4 regions of the Pseudomonas sp. PS02290 genome follow, and region 3 is predicted to be linked to each of the others. Evidence: predicted binding sites of a transcription regulator. Region 3 holds the regulator's gene; each other region holds the start of a gene.
The links. Region 3 encodes FliA, which starts transcription of late flagellar genes. Its sites were predicted from a motif close to CTAAAGTTTNNNNNNNNNNNGCCGNTAA; they were not measured.

Region 1 (4,457 bases), on a different contig from region 3:
GAGCGTGGGACAAAGCGCTCAGGAGCGCAACCTGTCATCACCGATAGCCTGACGCAGCAGCCGGGCGCTGGCCTGCACCAGCCAGCAGGCCAGAATGAACGGGGCGGTGAGCGTCGCCAGCCCCATGGCTGCAAACCCCGGCTGCAACAGAATCGACAGCGCAATGGCGCTCGCCGGTAACCAGGGTTTGTGCCGCGCCTGACTGAAGGCCAGCCCGGCCAGCGCCGGGTTGTAGCCGCACAGAGCGGGCAGTGGCAAGTCAGGCTGCGACTGCCACAGCACGAAGGTGACGCCGCTGAGGCAACCGACAAAGGCCCAGAGCGCGGCGCGCCGATTGGCGATCAGCAGCCCGACACCGATCATCACCCCGGCCAGCGGATGATCGAGCAGAAAGACCTGACCAAAACCCAGCGGCAGCGCGTGGATCGGACTTACGTCTGCGACAGCGACTGAAGTCGGCCCGACAAACATCAATAACAACCATCCAAACAGCACGAAGGGCGCGGTGTAGGCGTTGAGGCACGTGGCGCGAGGCGTGCGTTCCAGCCAGGCGTGCATGAGCATCGCGCTCAACCCGCCGCAGGCAATGATCAGCAGCGGCACCAGTGGTGACCATTCGACCTGAGAGCCGACCAACAGCCCGAGCAAAATGCCGTTGTAGCTGTAGAGCCCGGATTGGCGCCTGCTTTTCGGGTAGCCGCGCCGTTGCGCCGTGAGCAAACCCGCGACGGCACCCAGCAGCGCGTCGCCCAGGGAGGAGGGGGCGCTGATCAGAATCGCCAACAGACAGAAAACCCCGCAGAGGGCGCTGCGTTGCAGGAGCACCTGACTGAAACCGTTGAGCAGGGCTTCGGCCCAGTCAGGGCAATGGTGGGGAGATGGGGCGAGGAGGGCCGGCATGTCTGTATTCAATAATTGTATTTATTGTATACATAATGGCTTGAGGTACGTAGTTCAGCAAGGCTGTAAGCGAGATACATTCTCTCATCGCCACTCCAGCTGACACACCGTATATTTCTGTGGGACCGGCTTCAGCCGGGAAAGCCTCAGGCGTCACACCGCAAAATTGAGGGTGCCCAGGCCGGCCCCTTCCCGGCTAAAGCCAGTCCTACGGAAACACCGCGTACCCCTGTGGGACCGGCTTTAGCCGGGAAAGCGCCAGTCGTTACACCGCAAATCTTATGGGGCTCAATCTGGTTGTTACACCCGAAACTGCCGCAACAACCCATTCAGCTGTTCACTCAACCCTTTGAGCTGATTGCTCGCCGCGCTGGACTGTTCGGCCGCCACCGCCGTGCTCTGGGACAGCTGCGCCGCCTGGGTGACGTTCTGGTTGATGTCTTCCACCACGTGGGATTGCTCGAGGGTCGCACTGGCGATGGAGGCGTTCAGGCCGTTGAGGTTGCGCAGCGCCTGGCTGATCGACGTCAGGCTCTGGCCGGCCAGGTTGGCCTGCTCGATGGTCAGCTGCGAAGAACGACTGCTGTCGGCGATGACTTTCACCGCCGCATCCGAATGGGCTTGCAGGCGCTCGATCATCGCCTGGATTTCCGCCGTGGATTTCTGCGTGCGCTGGGCAAGCAGGCGGACTTCGTCTGCGACGACGGCGAAGCCACGGCCCTGATCACCGGCGCGGGCGGCTTCGATGGCGGCGTTGAGCGCGAGCAGGTTGGTCTGCTCGGCAATCGAACTGATCACCTCCAGCACGCCGCCGATCTGCGTGCTTTCGCTGGCCAGCGTGCGAATCACTTCCACGGCCTGATCGATGGTGCCGGACAGGTGCCCGATCTGCTTCAGGCTGCTGTCGATGTTGGCCTGACCCTGCTGCGCCTGGGATTCGGCGTTGCGCATCTCGCTGGCGGCGTGCTCGGCGTTTTTTGCCACGTCCTGCACGCCATAAGTGACCTCATTGACCGCCGTGGCCACCTGCTCCATCTGCAGCGACTGCTGCTGGCTGCGTTCCTGAGCCTGAATGGCGTTGCTGCCCAGCTCACTCGACGCCTGACCCAGGCCGACCGCAGACGACTGCAGCTCACTGACCACCCGCCGCAGCTTGGCGGTGAACGCATTGAAGTGCCGGGCCAGTTGCGTGACTTCGTCGTTGCCCTGGGTTTCCAGAGTGCGGGTCAGGTCGCTTTCGCCGCTGGCGATATTGGCCATCGCCTCGACAGTGGCCTTGAGCGGGCCGGCGATGCTGCGCGCGATGAGAATCAACAGCAGCGCCATGACCAGAATGATGCCGGCACTGATCGACAGCGCCTTGACCACCTGCTTGTAGAACTCGGCCTGCACGTCATCGATGTAAACGCCCGAGCCGATGATCCAGCCCCACGGCGCGAACAGCGAGATGTACGAGGTCTTGCCGACCGCATCAGTGGCGCCGGGCTTGGGCCAGCGGTAGTTGACCATACCCCCGCCTTTGGCCTTGGCCAGGGTGACCATCTCGTTGAAGACCTGAAAGCCGTCCGGGTCTTTGATGCCGGACAGGTCCTGGCCTACCAGCTTGGGATTGGCCGGGTGCATGATCATCACCGGGCGCAGGTCGTTGATCCAGAAATAGTCGGTCTGGTTGTAGCGCAGCCCGCGAATGGCATCCATCGCCTGCTGTTGGGCCTGCTCGCGGGTCAGGGTGCCGGCGGTTTCCAGGCCATGGTAGTAATCGAGCAGGCCGCTGGCGGTCTGCACCACGTGCATGGTCTTGACGGTTTTGGCTTCGTACAGATCGTCGTGGATCTGTTTGAGCATCGCCGCCGCCAGCGTGAACAGCATCACCACGGCGACGATGAGAATCAGCCACAACCGCCGGCTGATCGAAAGATTGCGCATATTCATGATCGTCACTCCGCTTCTTTTTTCTTCTTGTTCGGCCAAGCCGCTCTATAACCGCTTGCACGACAGCCCATTGACCCGCATCCCTCAGCGGAGGGAAGCCATGGTGTCATTAAGCATCTCGGCCTGACCGGTATAAACCTGAGTGTGGGCGCAGGTCACTGACACAGGTATAGCCAAAGGCTTACACGACCTGAGGAACTTGGCTCTAGGTTGAAACACATCCTCGCGGTACATTGGATCCATCAACTGCAGCAACGGACCGCTGCAGGATCAAGGACGATCGACCGTTGCCAGGCATTGGCGGCCAACAGGAAGTTGGACGGTGTTGCACAAACCCGCTTCGGCGGGTTTTTTATTGCCTGCGATTCCGCAAAGTCCCGTTTGTACGGTTTCATTTCCAGAATCTGCACATCGTTTCGACCAAATGTTGCTTCCCAATGGAATTTCCGGCGCTCGCGCCGCTCACAGTACGGACTACACCCGAGTCCAGGACAGGGCCGGCCGGGCAGGCATGGGAAATAATTATTGTGGATGTGGCGCAAATGGCAGCAGACGTACCAAACATGGGACTCATTCTGGTGGTTGAGGACGAGGAGATCATTCGCGAGTTCGTTTGCGAAATCCTCGAGGATGAAGGCTTTACCACCCATGCGCTGGAGACTGCAGACGAGGCGGCGAAGTACCTCGAAAGCAACTCGGGCGACGTGGCGCTCCTCCTGACCGATATTCTCATGCCGGGCACCTTGAACGGTGCGGACCTTGCGAACCTGTCGAGCAACAAGTATCCGCAGATCCCGATCCTGATCATGTCAGGTCACGAGACACCCGAGAGCTCGGGTGTCGTACATCCAGTCGTGTTCATCCGCAAGCCCTGGAGTTTCGGCCAGCTCTTGCAAGGTGTGAACAGGGCCTTGGGCTACGACAAGGAAGAAAGCCAGTGACCTTCAGCGGTCAGGCTCACACCCTTTGAGCACCAGGCGGATGATGGTCTGGGCGGCCGCTTCGTAATCAGCGTCGTCCAGGGTCGCTTTACCCGTCACCGTGGAAATCTGCCAGTCGAAGTCGGCGTAGGTCTGGGTCGCGGCCCAGATGCTGAACATCAGATGATGGGGGTCGATCGGGGCGATTAGACCGTCATCGATCCAGCCCTGAATACATTCGATGTTATGCCGGGCCTGTCCATTCAGTTGCTCAACCTGCTCGGGCGTCAAATGCGGCGCGCCGTGCATGATCTCGCTGGCGAACACCTTTGAAGCGAAGGGCAGCTCGCGGGAGATGCGGATCTTCGAGCGGATGTAGCTCGTCAGCACTTCAGCCGGCACACCCTCGCGATTGAACGGCGTCGACGCCTGCATGATCGGCTCGATGATGCTTTCGAGCACCTCGCGATACAGATTGTCCTTGGACTTGAAGTAGTAATAGACGTTGGGCTTGGGCACACCCGCCTTGGCGGCGATGTCACTGGTCTTGCTGGCGGCGAATCCCTTATCGGCAAATTCTTCGCTGGCTGCGCGCAGGATCAGTTCTTTGTTGCGCTCGCGGATGCTGCTCATAAACCGGTATGTCCTTGCCTGCTCGGCGGTGGCGAATGTTAGCACCGGCCTCGCAGCAGGCTCAACATTGCC
Region 2 (4,457 bases), on a different contig from region 3:
TTTCCCCGCTGAACAGATTGCGCAGCTGCGGCGGCAGCAGCGCCGAGAACTGAGCGTTGTTGGCCGGTGTCAGGCGCAATTGCGTGGGTTGAGCGAGCAGGCGTTGCAGCACGGTGCTGTCTTTGTAGGGCACCAGCAATGCAGCGGCCGACTTGTCCACGCCTGCGATCTGATGCACGCGCAGGCTGTCGGTCTTGCGATCGGTCATCAGCAACACCACTCGTTGCATGCCTGCCGCCACCAATGCATCCCGGGCGCAGGTGGTCAGGTGTATCGCGTTGATGAAAATGCCGGGCTCTTTCAACAGATCGGCGCAGTGCTTGCGCCACAGCTGCAAGGCGTCGGGCGAGGGGGGCGGGGCAGGCAGCAAGCCTTTATGTACTCGTCGTGCACTCCACGGCCAAAGCAAAGCCTGCGCCGGGTGCCAGATATCCAGGCCGGAATGCTGGCGAGCGCTGGCCGCCGCATTCTGGTGAACCTGCTGCTGGAGATGATCCAGTGACTGTTGCAGATACAGGCTGGTCAGCAGTTGCCAGCGCAGGTTATGCGGCGTGTCCCAGGCCTGGTGCGCCGACAGCGCGAGGCCGTTGGCCAGCAGAATTGTATTGGCGGGCTGGTTAAGCCAGCGCCGCAGCGGCAGATCGGCGTCGAGTTGCTGTTGCTGCTTGAGTGGGTCGTTGTTGCTATGGGCGATGCGCAACACTTTCACCAGATTGCGTTGCTGGGAGGTCAGCAGTTCGTAGCCCTGGGTCACCCAGATCGGCAGGCGCCAGTGCTGCGCCAGCCCCTGACACAAACGCACCAGCCGCACGCCAAACAGTGCCTGCTCCACGGTCTTGGCAGATTCGCCCTTGTGGATAACCCGCAACTCCCACTCTTCCAGCAGTTTGGGGTGGGCCAGCGCCAACGGCCAGAGGGGCGAGAGAAACAGCAGGCTGCCCAGATGGATGTCCTGCCACAGCCGGGCCAGTTGATTGGCGAACAAACCGTAAGCCTGTTGCATGGCGTGCTGACTGATCAGTTGTATCTGGCGCAGCGCCATGGGGATATCCCGTGCATCGACACTCGGCAACCGCGCCAGCAGCGCCTCGGTACGCGCCAGACCCAGGCGGTTGATGGCGACTTCAAGACTCTCCGCAGGCTGAGCCGTGGCGGGGCTGTTCAGGTTGGCTTCGCGCAAAACGTTGAGCACCAGCGCCGGGCTGTCCTGCATGAGATCGGCGATATCGCGCAGCGAGCGGCGGCTGTCGGTCAATGCCGCCTGCACGCGCTGATACGCCACCGCGGGCACCGGCAAGGCGATGCTGTCGAGCTGCTTTATCCAGGTATCGAGGGTGCGCGGAACAGGGAGCGAAGTAGCTTTATCTGATTGCATTCACAACACCCGTACGGCTGGGAGGGTTTGATCAATGTCGGGTACTGGCATCATGCTGGCCCTCATGGACGCAACGTCCTGCGCCACGCATCGGTCAGCATTTTCCTGTGATCTGACTATAGTCTGGCGCATTCATGCCGATAAGCAGGACAAGAGTTTCAAGCGCTTCTCGCACAATGACCATGAACCCGACTCAGTAAGTATTCTCTACCTATGGCAAAAATTATCGGCATCATCGTCGTTTTCGCGAGCGTTCTCGGCGGATACGTACTGTCCCACGGTCAGATCGCTGCGTTGATCCAGCCTTTCGAGGTCATGATCATCGGCGGTGCGGCGCTGGGCGCATTCCTGCAAGCCAACCCGGGCTATATGACCATGCTGGTCATCAAGAAGTCCTTGAAGATGTTCAGCACCCGGTTCACCCACGGCTACTACCTCGAAGTGCTGGGCCTGGTCTACGAGATCCTCAACAAGAGTCGCCGCGAAGGCATGATGGCCATCGAAGGCGACATTGAAGAGCCCGAGAACAGCCCGATTTTCGCCAAATACCCTGGCGTGCTCAAAGACACCCGCATGATCGCTTTCATTTGCGATTACCTGCGCATCATGTCTTCCGGCAACATGGCACCCCACGAGCTGGAAGGCTTGTTCGACATGGAACTGCTGAGCATGAAAGAAGAGCTCGAGCATCCTTCCCACGCAGTGACCGGTGTCGCCGACGCCATGCCGGGTTTCGGTATCGTTGCTGCGGTACTGGGTATCGTGGTGACCATGGCCTCCCTGGGTTCCGGCGACAAAGCCGCGATCGGCATGCACGTCGGCGCGGCGCTGGTGGGGACCTTCTTCGGTATTCTTGCGGCGTACGGTTTCTTCGGTCCGTTGGCTACTTCCCTGGCCCACGATGCCAAGGAAGAAATGAACGTCTATGAATCGATCAAGGCTTCGCTCGTAGCATCGGCGTCCGGCGTGCCGCCTTCGCTGGCCGTGGAGTTCGGTCGCAAGGTTCTGTATCCGGCCCATCGCCCCAGCTTCAGCGAGCTGGAACAAGCTGTCCGCGGTCGTTGATCCATGGAAAATAATCAGCCGATTATCATAAAGCGCGTCAAGCGCTACGGCGGGGGGCATCACGGCGGCGCCTGGAAAATCGCCTTTGCCGACTTCGCGACGGCGATGATGGCGTTCTTCCTGGTGCTGTGGCTGATGTCGTCGGCCACCCCCGAGCAACTGCTTGCCATCGCCGGTTACTTCAAGGACCCGGTCGGTTTTTCCGACAGCGGCTCGCCCTATGTGATTGACCTGGGCGGTTCGCCGGAAATGTCCCCTAACCAGACGCTCAACCCGGAAGTGCAATCCACGCCTGCGCCGGATCGCGTGCCCGTTGATGCAGACCAGCAGGATGCCGCCGCCGAGCAGGTCGAGCAGGACCGCCTGGAGATGTTGCTGCAAGAGTTGCAGACCAAGATCAACGAGAATCCGCAACTGGCGAAGTTCAAGGACCAGATTCTGTTCGAGATCACTCAGGACGGTTTGCGCATCCAGATCATGGACGCCGAAAACCGCCCGATGTTTGACATCGGCAGCGCGAAGCTCAAACCGTATTTCGAAGACATCTTGCTGGCCATGGCCGACACCATCAAAGCCGTGCCGAACAAAGTCAGCATCAGCGGACACACCGACGCGACGCCCTTTGTTGGTAACAATGGCTTCGGTAACTGGGAGCTGTCCTCCGGTCGAGCGAATGCCGCACGCCGGGCGCTCGTCGCGGGAGGGTATCCGGATCAGCAGGTGGCGCGCGTAGTGGGTTATGCGTCTTCGGCACTGTATGACAAGGAGCACCCGCAAAACCCGATCAACCGTCGCATCGACATTGTGGTGATGACCAAGAAAGCGCAGCAGCGGATCGAAGGCGCGCAGAATTCAGGTGAAGCACCGCAAACCCCGGATGCACCAGGAGCTCCTGCGCCATCGCCTGTACCTGGCGCTACAGCGCCGGCCAATCAGCCAGGGGCGTCCACTTCCACACCTGCCGTTGACCCACAGGCTTATGCCCAGCCCCACGAGATTCGGCAGAAGCTGAACATCTTCGATCAGGGCCAGTTGAAGATCGACGACACCAAGAACTGATACTGGGTTGCAGACACAAAAACGCCGCGATGATCGCGGCGTTTTTGTGTGCGCGTTTCAATTAACGGGCCCGCAGTCAGTAGGACCGGCTTCAGCCGGGAAGGCCTAAATCGGATTGGCCACTACCGCTGAATCAATAACTGCTTTCCGGCAGGCTCGCGATAATCGAGCGATAGCTGTTCATGCGCTGCTGCTGCACGCGTCCGTCTGCAAGGCCCTGCAACAACGCACAGCCGGGTTCGCGGTCATGCTTGCAGTCACGGAAGCGGCATCGGCCGAGCAGATCATTGAACTCGATGAAGCCCGCTTCGACGTCGGCGCGGCTGACGTGACCGAGGCCGAATTCACGAATACCCGGTGAGTCGATCAGGTCGCCGCCGCGCGGGAAGTGGAACAGGCGCGCGGTGGTGGTGGTATGCGTGCCTTGACCCGAATACTCCGACAACGGCCCGACGCGGGTGCCGACTTCCGGCAGCAGGCTGTTGACCAGCGAGGATTTGCCGACGCCGGACTGGCCGACGAACACACTGATGTGGCCATCCAGCTGGTCCTGCAATTGCTGCATGCCGTCGCCGTGGTGAGCCGACACTTCCAGCACCGGGTAACCCAGCGTGCGATAAACGGCCAGCAGCGCATTGAGCGCCGGGGCGTTCTGATCGTCGATCAAGTCAAACTTGTTCAACAGCAACAGCGGGCGAATCCCCGCGTGCTCGGCAGCCACCAGGTAACGATCGATCAGGTTGGCATGGGGTTCGGGCATCGGTGCGAAAACGATGACGATCAGGTCAACGTTGGCGGCGACCGGCTTGAGCTGGCCCCGGCTGTCCGGGCGGCTCAGTTCTGTATCGCGGGGCAGTTGCGCAACGATCACGCCGATGCCCTGATTGCCCGCGCGCCAGACGACTCGGTCGCCGGTCACCAGTGCTGGCAGGTTGGCGCGCAAGTGGCAGCGGAAAAC
Region 3 (4,457 bases):
CTCGCTGGCCTGGAACCAGCTGCGAGACGGCCGTCCGCAACAGGCCAATCTGTGGCGCCGTCTGCAACGGGTCGGCCTTTCCGGCCCGCTGTCCCGCGACTTGCTGGCGATGGTCCCGGACTCCAACGATCAGGCTCACACCTGGCGCATGCTGCTGGCCCATCTGGCCCGCATGATTGCCACGCCGGACGTCGAGCCACTGGAAGAGGGCGGTGTGATTGCCATGGTCGGTCCTGCCGGCATGGGCAAAACCACCACGCTGGCTAAACTGGCGGCCCGATATGTGTTGAAATACGGCGCGCAAAATATCGCGCTGGTGAGCATGGACAGTTTCCGCATTGGCGCTCAGGAGCAACTGAAAACCCTGGGCCGGATCCTCAATGTACCGGTCACCCACGTCGACCCGGGCCAGTCCCTGGCACAGGCGCTGGAGCCGCTGTTGCGCAAGCGCGTGGTGTTGATCGACACCGCCGGCCTGCAAGCCAGCGATCCGGCCCTGCGTCTGCAACTGGAAACCCTCGCCGGGCGTGGCATCAAGGCGCGCAACTACCTGGTGCTGGCGACGACCAGCCAGAAGCAGGTGCTGTCAGCGGCTTATCACAGTTACAAACGTTGCGGCCTGGCCGGGTGCATCCTGACCAAGCTCGACGAAACGGCCAGCCTTGGCGAAGTGCTCAGCCTGGCCGTGACACACGAACTGCCTGTGGCCTATCTCACCGATGGCCCACGGATACCGGATGATCTGCATTTGCCGCGTCGGCACCAATTGGTGAGCCGGGCTGTCAGCGTGCAGATGCAGGAGGAGCCGAGCGAGGAAGCGATGGCGGATATGTTTGCGGATCTTTATCACAGCACCGGCAAGCGCGCGGGCTAGGTGAAGAAAATGACAGTGGAATTTTCCTGCATCGATGGTCTGCCAGGCATTGTTCAGACACTGAACGTGCAGCCCGACATGTGGCTTAGGTCTAAGCAAGACAAGGTAAACAATTAACATGGGCAGCATGCATCCCGTACAGGTTATCGCGGTGACCGGTGGCAAAGGTGGCGTAGGCAAGACCAACGTTTCAGTGAATCTTTCACTGGCACTGGCCGAGCTGGGACGTCGCGTCATGCTGCTGGACGCCGATCTGGGTCTGGCCAACGTCGACGTATTGTTGGGTCTGACCCCCAAACGCACCCTGGCTGATGTCATCGAAGGGCGGTGCGAGCTGCGCGATGTCTTGCTGCAAGGCCCGGGCGGTGTACGCATCGTGCCGGCGGCATCGGGCACCCAGAGCATGGTCCACCTGACCCCGGCGCAGCATGCCGGGCTGATTCAGGCGTTCAGTGACATTGGCGACAACCTCGATGTGCTGGTCATCGATACCGCCGCCGGCATCGGCGAGTCGGTGGTGAGCTTTGTCCGCGCGGCCCAGGAAGTGCTGCTGGTGGTGTGCGACGAGCCCACATCGATCACCGACGCCTATGCCCTGATCAAACTGCTCAACCGCGATTACGGCATGAACCGCTTCCGCGTCCTGGCCAACATGGCCCAGAGCCCGCAGGAAGGGCGCAACCTCTTCGCCAAGCTGACCAAAGTCACCGACCGTTTTCTCGACGTGGCCCTGCAATATGTGGGCGCCGTGCCGTACGACGAATGCGTACGCAAGGCCGTGCAGAAACAGCGCGCCGTGTACGAAGCGTTTCCGCGTTCCAAATGTGCCCTGGCGTTCAAGGCCATCGCGCAGAAAGTCGACACCTGGCCGCTCCCGGCGAACCCGCGCGGCCACCTGGAATTTTTCGTAGAACGCCTCGTGCATCAAACCAGCGCAGGGCCCGTCTCATGACAGCAAGTGGCTATCGCATGTACAGCAAATCGTCCAAAGACTCCCAGTATGAGCTGATCGAGCGTTATGCCCCGCTGGTCAAACGAATCGCCTACCACTTGCTGGCGCGTCTGCCGGCCAGCGTGCAGGTCGAGGATTTGATCCAGGCGGGCATGATTGGCTTGCTCGAAGTCTCGACCAAATACGACTCCACCAAAGGGGCCAGCTTCGAGACGTACGCGGGTATTCGTATCCGTGGTGCGATGCTCGACGAAGTGCGCAAGGGGGACTGGGCGCCGCGCTCGGTCCACCGCAACACGCGCATGGTCAGTGACGCGATTCGTGCAATCGAAGCAAAAACCGGCCGTGACGCTAAAGATCACGAGGTTGCTGCCGAACTTGAAATGAGTCTCGACGATTACTACGGGATTTTGAACGATACCCTGGGCAGCCGCCTGTTCAGTTTCGACGACCTGTTGCAGGACGGCGAACACGAAGGGCTGCACGAGGACGGCGCGAGCCAGTCCCTCGAACCGTCGCGGGATCTGGAAGACGAGCGCTTCCAGGCTGCGCTGGCCGAGGCCATTGCCAACTTGCCCGAACGTGAACGCCTGGTGTTGTCGCTGTACTACGACGAAGAGCTGAACCTCAAGGAAATCGGTGAGGTCCTGGGGGTCAGCGAGTCGCGGGTCAGCCAGCTGCACAGTCAATGCGCGGCGCGGTTGCGCGGTCGTCTTGGCGAGTGGCGCGCACGTTCGTGAATCAGGCGCAGGCCGCGAGGCCTGCGTGTTGCGTGTAAGACCGGCTGTGCAAGACGTGAGCGGGAAGCAAATGAGACACGGCAGGAGTCGGTCGAACCGGGTCGTAGATGATCCGGTTTCGCTGCGCTTGTTCCGGTCGATTCAACCCCCTCTTGATGTTCGGCACAGCCGGTATTGATTGAACGCGCGTTCAGGTGCTGAACGCGTTAAAGACTGCTTGGAGGTCGAATTGGACAAGAACATGAAAATCCTCATCGTTGATGACTTCTCAACGATGCGGCGGATCATAAAAAACCTGTTGCGTGACCTTGGGTTCACCAACACGGCCGAAGCAGATGACGGACTCACCGCATTGCCGATGCTGCAAAGCGGCGCTTTTGACTTCCTCGTCACTGACTGGAACATGCCGGGCATGTCCGGCATCGACCTGTTGCGTCAGGTGCGTGCCGACGAGCGTCTGCGCAGCCTGCCGGTGCTGATGGTCACTGCCGAAGCCAAGCGCGAGCAGATCATCGAAGCCGCTCAGGCCGGTGTGAACGGCTACGTGGTGAAGCCGTTCACCGCGCAAGTGCTCAAAGAAAAAATCGAAAAGATATTCGAGCGCGTCAATAGCTGATGTCCGCTGCGAGGGCGCTATGGATTCCAAAGATTCGACAATGGGTGACTTTGAGTCAACCCTGAAGAAACACGCACAAGAGCTGGTCGCGAGCCTTGAAAAAGGCAAGTTCGGCGACGCCGTGCAACTGATCCATGAGCTTAACCAGACCCGCGACCGCGGCCTGTATCAGGAAGTCGGCAAACTGACGCGCGAGCTGCACAGCGCGATCGTCAACTTCCAGATCGACCCGAACATGCCGCAGGCCGAGGAGGTCTCCCAGATCACCGACGCCACCGAGCGGCTGTCGTACGTCGTCAGGCTGACTGAAAACGCGGCGAACCGGACCATGGATCTGGTAGAGCTGAGCACGCCGTTGATGCACGGGCTCACTGAAGACGCCAAGTCCTTGAGCGCCGATTGGGGACGCTTCATGCGCCGCGAGATCAGCGCCGAAGAGTTTCGTGATCTGGCCCGCCGCGTCGATGTGTTCCTGACCCGCAGCGAGAAGGAGACCACCGAGGTCTCTGCGCACCTGAACGACATTCTGCTGGCCCAGGATTACCAGGACCTCACCGGTCAGGTGATCAAGCGCGTGACCACGCTGGTCACGGAAGTCGAGCGCAATCTGCTCAAGCTGGTGCTCATGGCGAGCCAGGTGGACCGCTTCGCGGGCATCGAGCACGACCAGGAAATGTTCCGTCAGCAAAAAGAACAAGAAAAACTTCACTCCAAGGGTGAAGGTCCGCAGATTCATGCCGATAAACGTGAAGACGTTGTATCCGGACAGGATGATGTTGACGATCTGCTATCCAGCCTCGGATTCTGATTCGGTCATTCTGTCTCGGACTTCAGGTTTTCTGTGAAAGTGGCTGCTGGACCCGCGCGCCAATGCTTCGACGAAAGCAATGCGCGCAGGCCGTCAGTGCAGCCTCCGGATCGGTTTGACGGTTAATTTTAGGAGCACCCCCCAATGAGCTTCGGCGCCGATGAAGAAATCCTTCAGGATTTTCTGGTAGAGGCCGGCGAGATTCTCGAGCTGTTGTCAGAGCAGTTGGTCGAGCTGGAAAGCCGGCCTGACGATGCGGACCTGCTCAATGCAATTTTTCGCGGTTTTCACACTGTAAAAGGGGGCGCCGGCTTCCTCCAGCTCAACGAGCTGGTTGAATGCTGTCACATCGCCGAGAACGTGTTCGACATCCTGCGTAAGGGTGAGCGTCGCGTCGACTCGGAGCTCATGGACGTGGTGCTCGAAGCGCTCGACACTGTTAACAGCATGTTCGGTCAGGTGCGCGA
Region 4 (4,457 bases), on a different contig from region 3:
ACTTGGCGATCTGTGCCGGGTCTTCGGAATACTGCATCGGGCGGAACAGCGGGCTGGCTTGCAGCGCGTCATAACGCTTTTTCAGGAATTTGATGTTGTCATCGCCCCACACGAAGCTCATGTGTGGTGTGGTGTTGATGAACGAAGGCGGGTTCTTCAGGACGTTCTGGCGGACCTGCCAGGACAGGAACTGACGGGTGACCTGGAAGGCTTCGTTGATCTCGATGGCTTTGGAGATGTTGACCTTGCCGTCTTTGTCTTCAGGCGTGTAGTTCAGCTCGGCGAGGCCGGAGTGACCGGTGCCGGCGTTGTTCCAGCCGTTGGAGCTTTCTTCGGCGACGGCGTCGAGGCGCTCGACCATTTCCATCGACCAGCTCGGCTCGAGTTCATTGAGCCAGACGCCCAGGGTCGAACTCATGATGCCGCCGCCGATCAGCAGTACATCGACTTTCTTGCTTTCTGCGGCATGGGCTTGCAGGAAGGTGGCCGAAATCGCGAGGCCCAGTAGAGCGGTGCTCGTTTTCTTGAACATCGAATCATCCAATAGATAGAAAGTTATCCGCCTGCAGCAATCGTCGCGCAACGTCCTGCGATGCCGGGCGCCAGTGTGCGGCGCGAACGTCAGACAGGCTTCGCTCTCGGAAAACGAGGAGGAAGGGTCAAAAGGCCAGTGAAAAGGTCGACCTCGTGTTCTATGTCCCTCGGTGCTGTGCTTTTTATTCGATCATTGGAATCAGCAGCTTGAGTAAACATCATCCACCGCAGGACCTGGTCATCAGGTCCATCCCCTGCGGCGGGCGGGGATTGTACCCGAAATGTCATTTTCGACAAATCGGGTGTCAAATTAGTCAATACGCCATTTTGTCTCAGGGTGGCGATTGGCTGGCCGGGCGCCGAAACGCCAAGCCGTTTACAGGGTGAATTTGCCTACCATGGAGTGGAAGGAAACGGCCAGCCGCGACAACGCCTGACTTGACGCGCTGGTCTGATTGGCGCCGGCTGCGGTTTGGGTCGACAGGTCCTGGATGTTCACCAGGTTGCGGTCCACTTCGCGGGCCACTTGCGCCTGCTCCTCCGCTGCGCTGGCGATCACCAGGTTGCGTTCGTTCATCTGGCTGACGCCTTCGCTGATGCGTTCCAGCGCGTGGCCGGCTTCGGTGGCCAGTGACTGGGTATGCACGGCGATCGCCTGGCTTTTGCCCATGGCCTGCACGGCTTCGTCGGCGCCATTGCGCACCTTGGTGATCATCGATTCGATTTCGCTGGTGGAGGTTTGAGTGCGGTGGGCGAGGGCACGTACTTCGTCCGCCACCACCGCAAAGCCACGGCCTTGCTCGCCGGCGCGGGCCGCTTCGATAGCGGCGTTGAGCGCCAGCAGGTTGGTCTGCTCGGCAATACCGCGGATCACGTCGAGGACTTTGGTGATGTCGCGGATCTGCCCGGCCAGCGCTTCGACGCGTTGGGTCGATTCGGTGATTTCCACGGTCATGGTGTTCATCGCGGTGACAGCCTGCTGCACTTGTTGCTGGCCCTTGATGGCATCTTCGGAGGTCTGCGCAGACACCTGCGAAGCGCTCGCGGCGTTGCGCGCCACTTCTTCCACCGCAGCGGTCATCTCGTTGACGGCCGTGGCGGCTTGCTGGATTTCATCGTTCTGACGCATCAGCCCGCGGGTGCTGTCGTCGGTCACCATGGTCAGTTCTTCAGCGGCGGACGCCAGTTGATCCGAAGCGGTGGCGATTTGCTGAACCGTGCCCTTCAGGCTGCCCTGCATGTTGGACAGCGCCTTGAGCAACTGGCCGGTTTCGTCCTGACCGCCGACCGCGATGGTCTGGCTCAGATCACCGCCCGCCACCCGGGTGGCGCTGGCCACGGATTGATAGATCGGCCGGGTGATCATGCGGGTGACGATCAGCCCCAACGCAATGGCGCACACCACCGCGATCAACGAACCGATGATCAGAATCCACGTCACCTGCTTGTCCGTTTCGATGCCTTGCTGGGCCTGTTCATTGGCTTGCCGCAGGTTGGATTCGATCATGATTTTCAGCTCGCCCATGGTCTTGCGATAGCTAGGCGTTACGCTGGTGGCGGCCAATTTGCTGGCTTGCTCAAGGTCGCCACTCTGCGCCACAGACAGCGCATTGAGGGCGGCGCTGATGTAAGCGGCCCAGTCGCGTTCGAAGTCATCGCCTGCGGCTTTTTCATCCGGATCAAGTGGCGTGGCGCGGTAGGTCTTGAAGTCGGTCTCGGCTTGGGCCTGGTTTTCCTTTAGAGACTGGATGGCTGCGTTGATGTCGTCCGGGTTGGCCTTGAGTGCGCTCAGTCCGATGGCTTTGAAAAAGTCGCGGTTGGTGGCGATGACGTTGGCCTTCACCGAATCGACCTTGGCGATCGACACCAGATTGTCGCTCACCGTGTTTTCAAACAGTTCATACAGCCGGGAAATACCGCTCTGCCCCAGTACACCCACCACCACGGTGATCAGCGCGCACAGACAGAAAGCCGAAAGGAGCTTGGTCTTCAATTTCAGGTCGGTCAGCCAGGACATGGAGTGCACTCGAACGGGGATGGGGTTGCGGCTGGTTGGGTACGCGTTGCATGACTGGATATCGGCTGCACACTCAAGGACTTTACCCGTTGACCCACGCCTCCTTACGCATCGATGCCCCGTCAACACGGCGCGAGGGCGTGATTTTTTCCCGCATGGCGTGCCTAAGCTTTGTCCTGCTGCCGCCGATAACTCGGACAAGTGGCGTCATGCCGCAACTTTATTGGCCCTCTCTGCCCAGACCGGGAACGAGACCGCCGCCCTTGCAAGTGCCTCAGGGCCGACTATTTATCCGGTGACAGGAATCTCGATGCTGGCGTGGAACCAAAAAACCTTTCTGATCGTCGACGATTTTTCCGACTTCCGCAGTTCGGTCCGCTCGATGCTGCGCGAGTTGGGCGTCAAGGCGGTGGACACTGCCGACACCGGCGAGGAGGCGCTGAAGATGTGCGCGCAGAAGCGCTACGACTTCATCCTCCACGACTTCAATCTGGGTGACGGCAAGAAGAACGGCCAGCAGGTGCTCGAAGACCTGATGTCCGATCGACTGATCAGCCACGAAAGCGTGTTCGTCATGGTCACTGCCGAGAACAGCCAGGCGATGGTGATGAGCGCGCTGGAGTGGGAGCCGGATGCGTACCTGACCAAGCCGTTCAACCGTGCGAGCCTGGCTCAGCGTCTGGAGAAGATCGTCCAGCGCAAGACCCTGCTCAAGCCGATCCTGCAAGCGCTTGACCGTGGCAATCCGACCGAGGTGTTGACGGCCTGTGCTGCGCTGACCAAGCAGGACCCACGTTTTGCGCCGCTGTGCCTGCGCTACAAAGCCGATGCACTGCGTGACCTCAATCAGCACGAGCCGCTCGAGGCCTTTCTCAAGTCGATCCTCGCCGACCGCCCGCAACCCTGGGCGTATGTGGCGCTGGGCAAGCTGCTGTTCAAGCGCGGGCGCAACGCTGAAGCGCAGGGCGTGTACGAAGAAGCGATTCGCGCCTTCAATGCCATGCCGGTGCTGTACGACGGGCTGGCCGACGTGTTGGTGGCGAGCGGCGACAACAAGCGTGCGCAGAAGATGCTGGAAGAGGCGGTGCGGTTATCGCCGTATGCGGTGCGCCGTCAGCGTCTGCTGGGCAAGCTGGCGCTGGAAAACGAGGACTTCGATGGTGCTTCAAAGGCCTATCGTCAGGCCGTTTCCCAAGGCCAGTTCTCTCGCTTCAAGGACCCGGAAACCAACCTCGGTTTTGCTCAGGCACTGATCAGCCGTGGCGGCGAGCGCGGGCTGGATGCCCGCACCCGCATCGAGATCAACCAGACCCTCACCGAAGTCGCCAAGGAAAACGGCAACGACGCCGGCCTGCAAGTGCGCGCGCGTTTGATGAAGGCCACCAGCGTCGCATCCTCCGATCCGGAAATGGCCGCCAAACTGACCGAGCAGGCGATGGAACGGCTTGAGGGCATGGAGCAGTTTCTCAGCGCCGATGCGGCGCTGGCGGTGGCTTCGCAGCTCAAGGCGCTCGGTCAGGAAGACGCTGGCGCGGGCATTCTGAAAAGCTGTGCCGAAATCTACGGCGACGATCCAGTGGTGATGCAGAACATCGCCAGGCAGACCGACGATCCCGAGATTCTCGGCGCCGGCAAAGCGGCCATCGATTTCAATATCCAGGGCATTCGCTGCTACCGCGCCGGCAAGCTCGGCGAGGCGCAGGACCTGTTCCGCCAGGGCCTGGCCCTGCAACCGAAGAACATCAGTATCGCCCTGAACATGGCGCAGTCATTGCTGCACATGGGCGTCCAGAATCTCGACGCGGCGAGCCTGGCGGAATGCCAGAGCAGTCTCAAGATGGTCGGCAAGATGCCGGAGACCGACCCGCGCTTCGAGCGTTTCCAGAAACTGCGACTCAGGGCTTTC

Region 1: a site for FliA is predicted at 2,948-2,975, ahead of QMX88_RS20930 (methyl-accepting chemotaxis protein). Genes of this name have one in related genera too.
Region 2: a site for FliA is predicted at 1,492-1,519, ahead of motA (flagellar motor stator protein MotA). Genes of this name have one in related genera too.
Region 4: a site for FliA is predicted at 2,610-2,637, ahead of QMX88_RS22435 (methyl-accepting chemotaxis protein). Genes of this name have one in related genera too.

Annotation. Positions count from the first base shown of each region.
Region 1 covers NZ_JASCOY010000060.1:2,201-6,657, forward strand. Annotated here, with positions in the region: gene QMX88_RS20925 (urea transporter) at 19-900, opposite strand; gene QMX88_RS20930 (methyl-accepting chemotaxis protein) at 1,201-2,832, opposite strand; gene QMX88_RS20935 (response regulator) at 3,375-3,773, shown strand; gene QMX88_RS20940 (TetR/AcrR family transcriptional regulator) at 3,777-4,385, opposite strand.
Region 2 covers NZ_JASCOY010000009.1:36,234-40,690, forward strand. Annotated here, with positions in the region: gene QMX88_RS07075 (HDOD domain-containing protein) at 1-1,375, opposite strand, end outside; gene motA (flagellar motor stator protein MotA) at 1,589-2,440, shown strand; gene motB (flagellar motor protein MotB) at 2,444-3,499, shown strand; gene rsgA (small ribosomal subunit biogenesis GTPase RsgA) at 3,633-4,457, opposite strand, start outside.
Region 3 covers NZ_JASCOY010000112.1:7,667-12,123, forward strand. Annotated here, with positions in the region: gene flhF (flagellar biosynthesis protein FlhF) at 1-874, shown strand, start outside; gene fleN (flagellar synthesis regulator FleN) at 993-1,826, shown strand; gene fliA (RNA polymerase sigma factor FliA) at 1,823-2,566, shown strand; gene QMX88_RS26090 (chemotaxis response regulator CheY) at 2,808-3,182, shown strand; gene QMX88_RS26095 (protein phosphatase CheZ) at 3,202-3,990, shown strand; gene QMX88_RS26100 (chemotaxis protein CheA) at 4,135-4,457, shown strand, end outside.
Region 4 covers NZ_JASCOY010000070.1:1,795-6,251, reverse strand. Annotated here, with positions in the region: gene mqo (malate dehydrogenase (quinone)) at 1-532, opposite strand, end outside; gene QMX88_RS22435 (methyl-accepting chemotaxis protein) at 911-2,551, opposite strand; gene QMX88_RS22430 (tetratricopeptide repeat-containing response regulator) at 2,862-4,457, shown strand, end outside.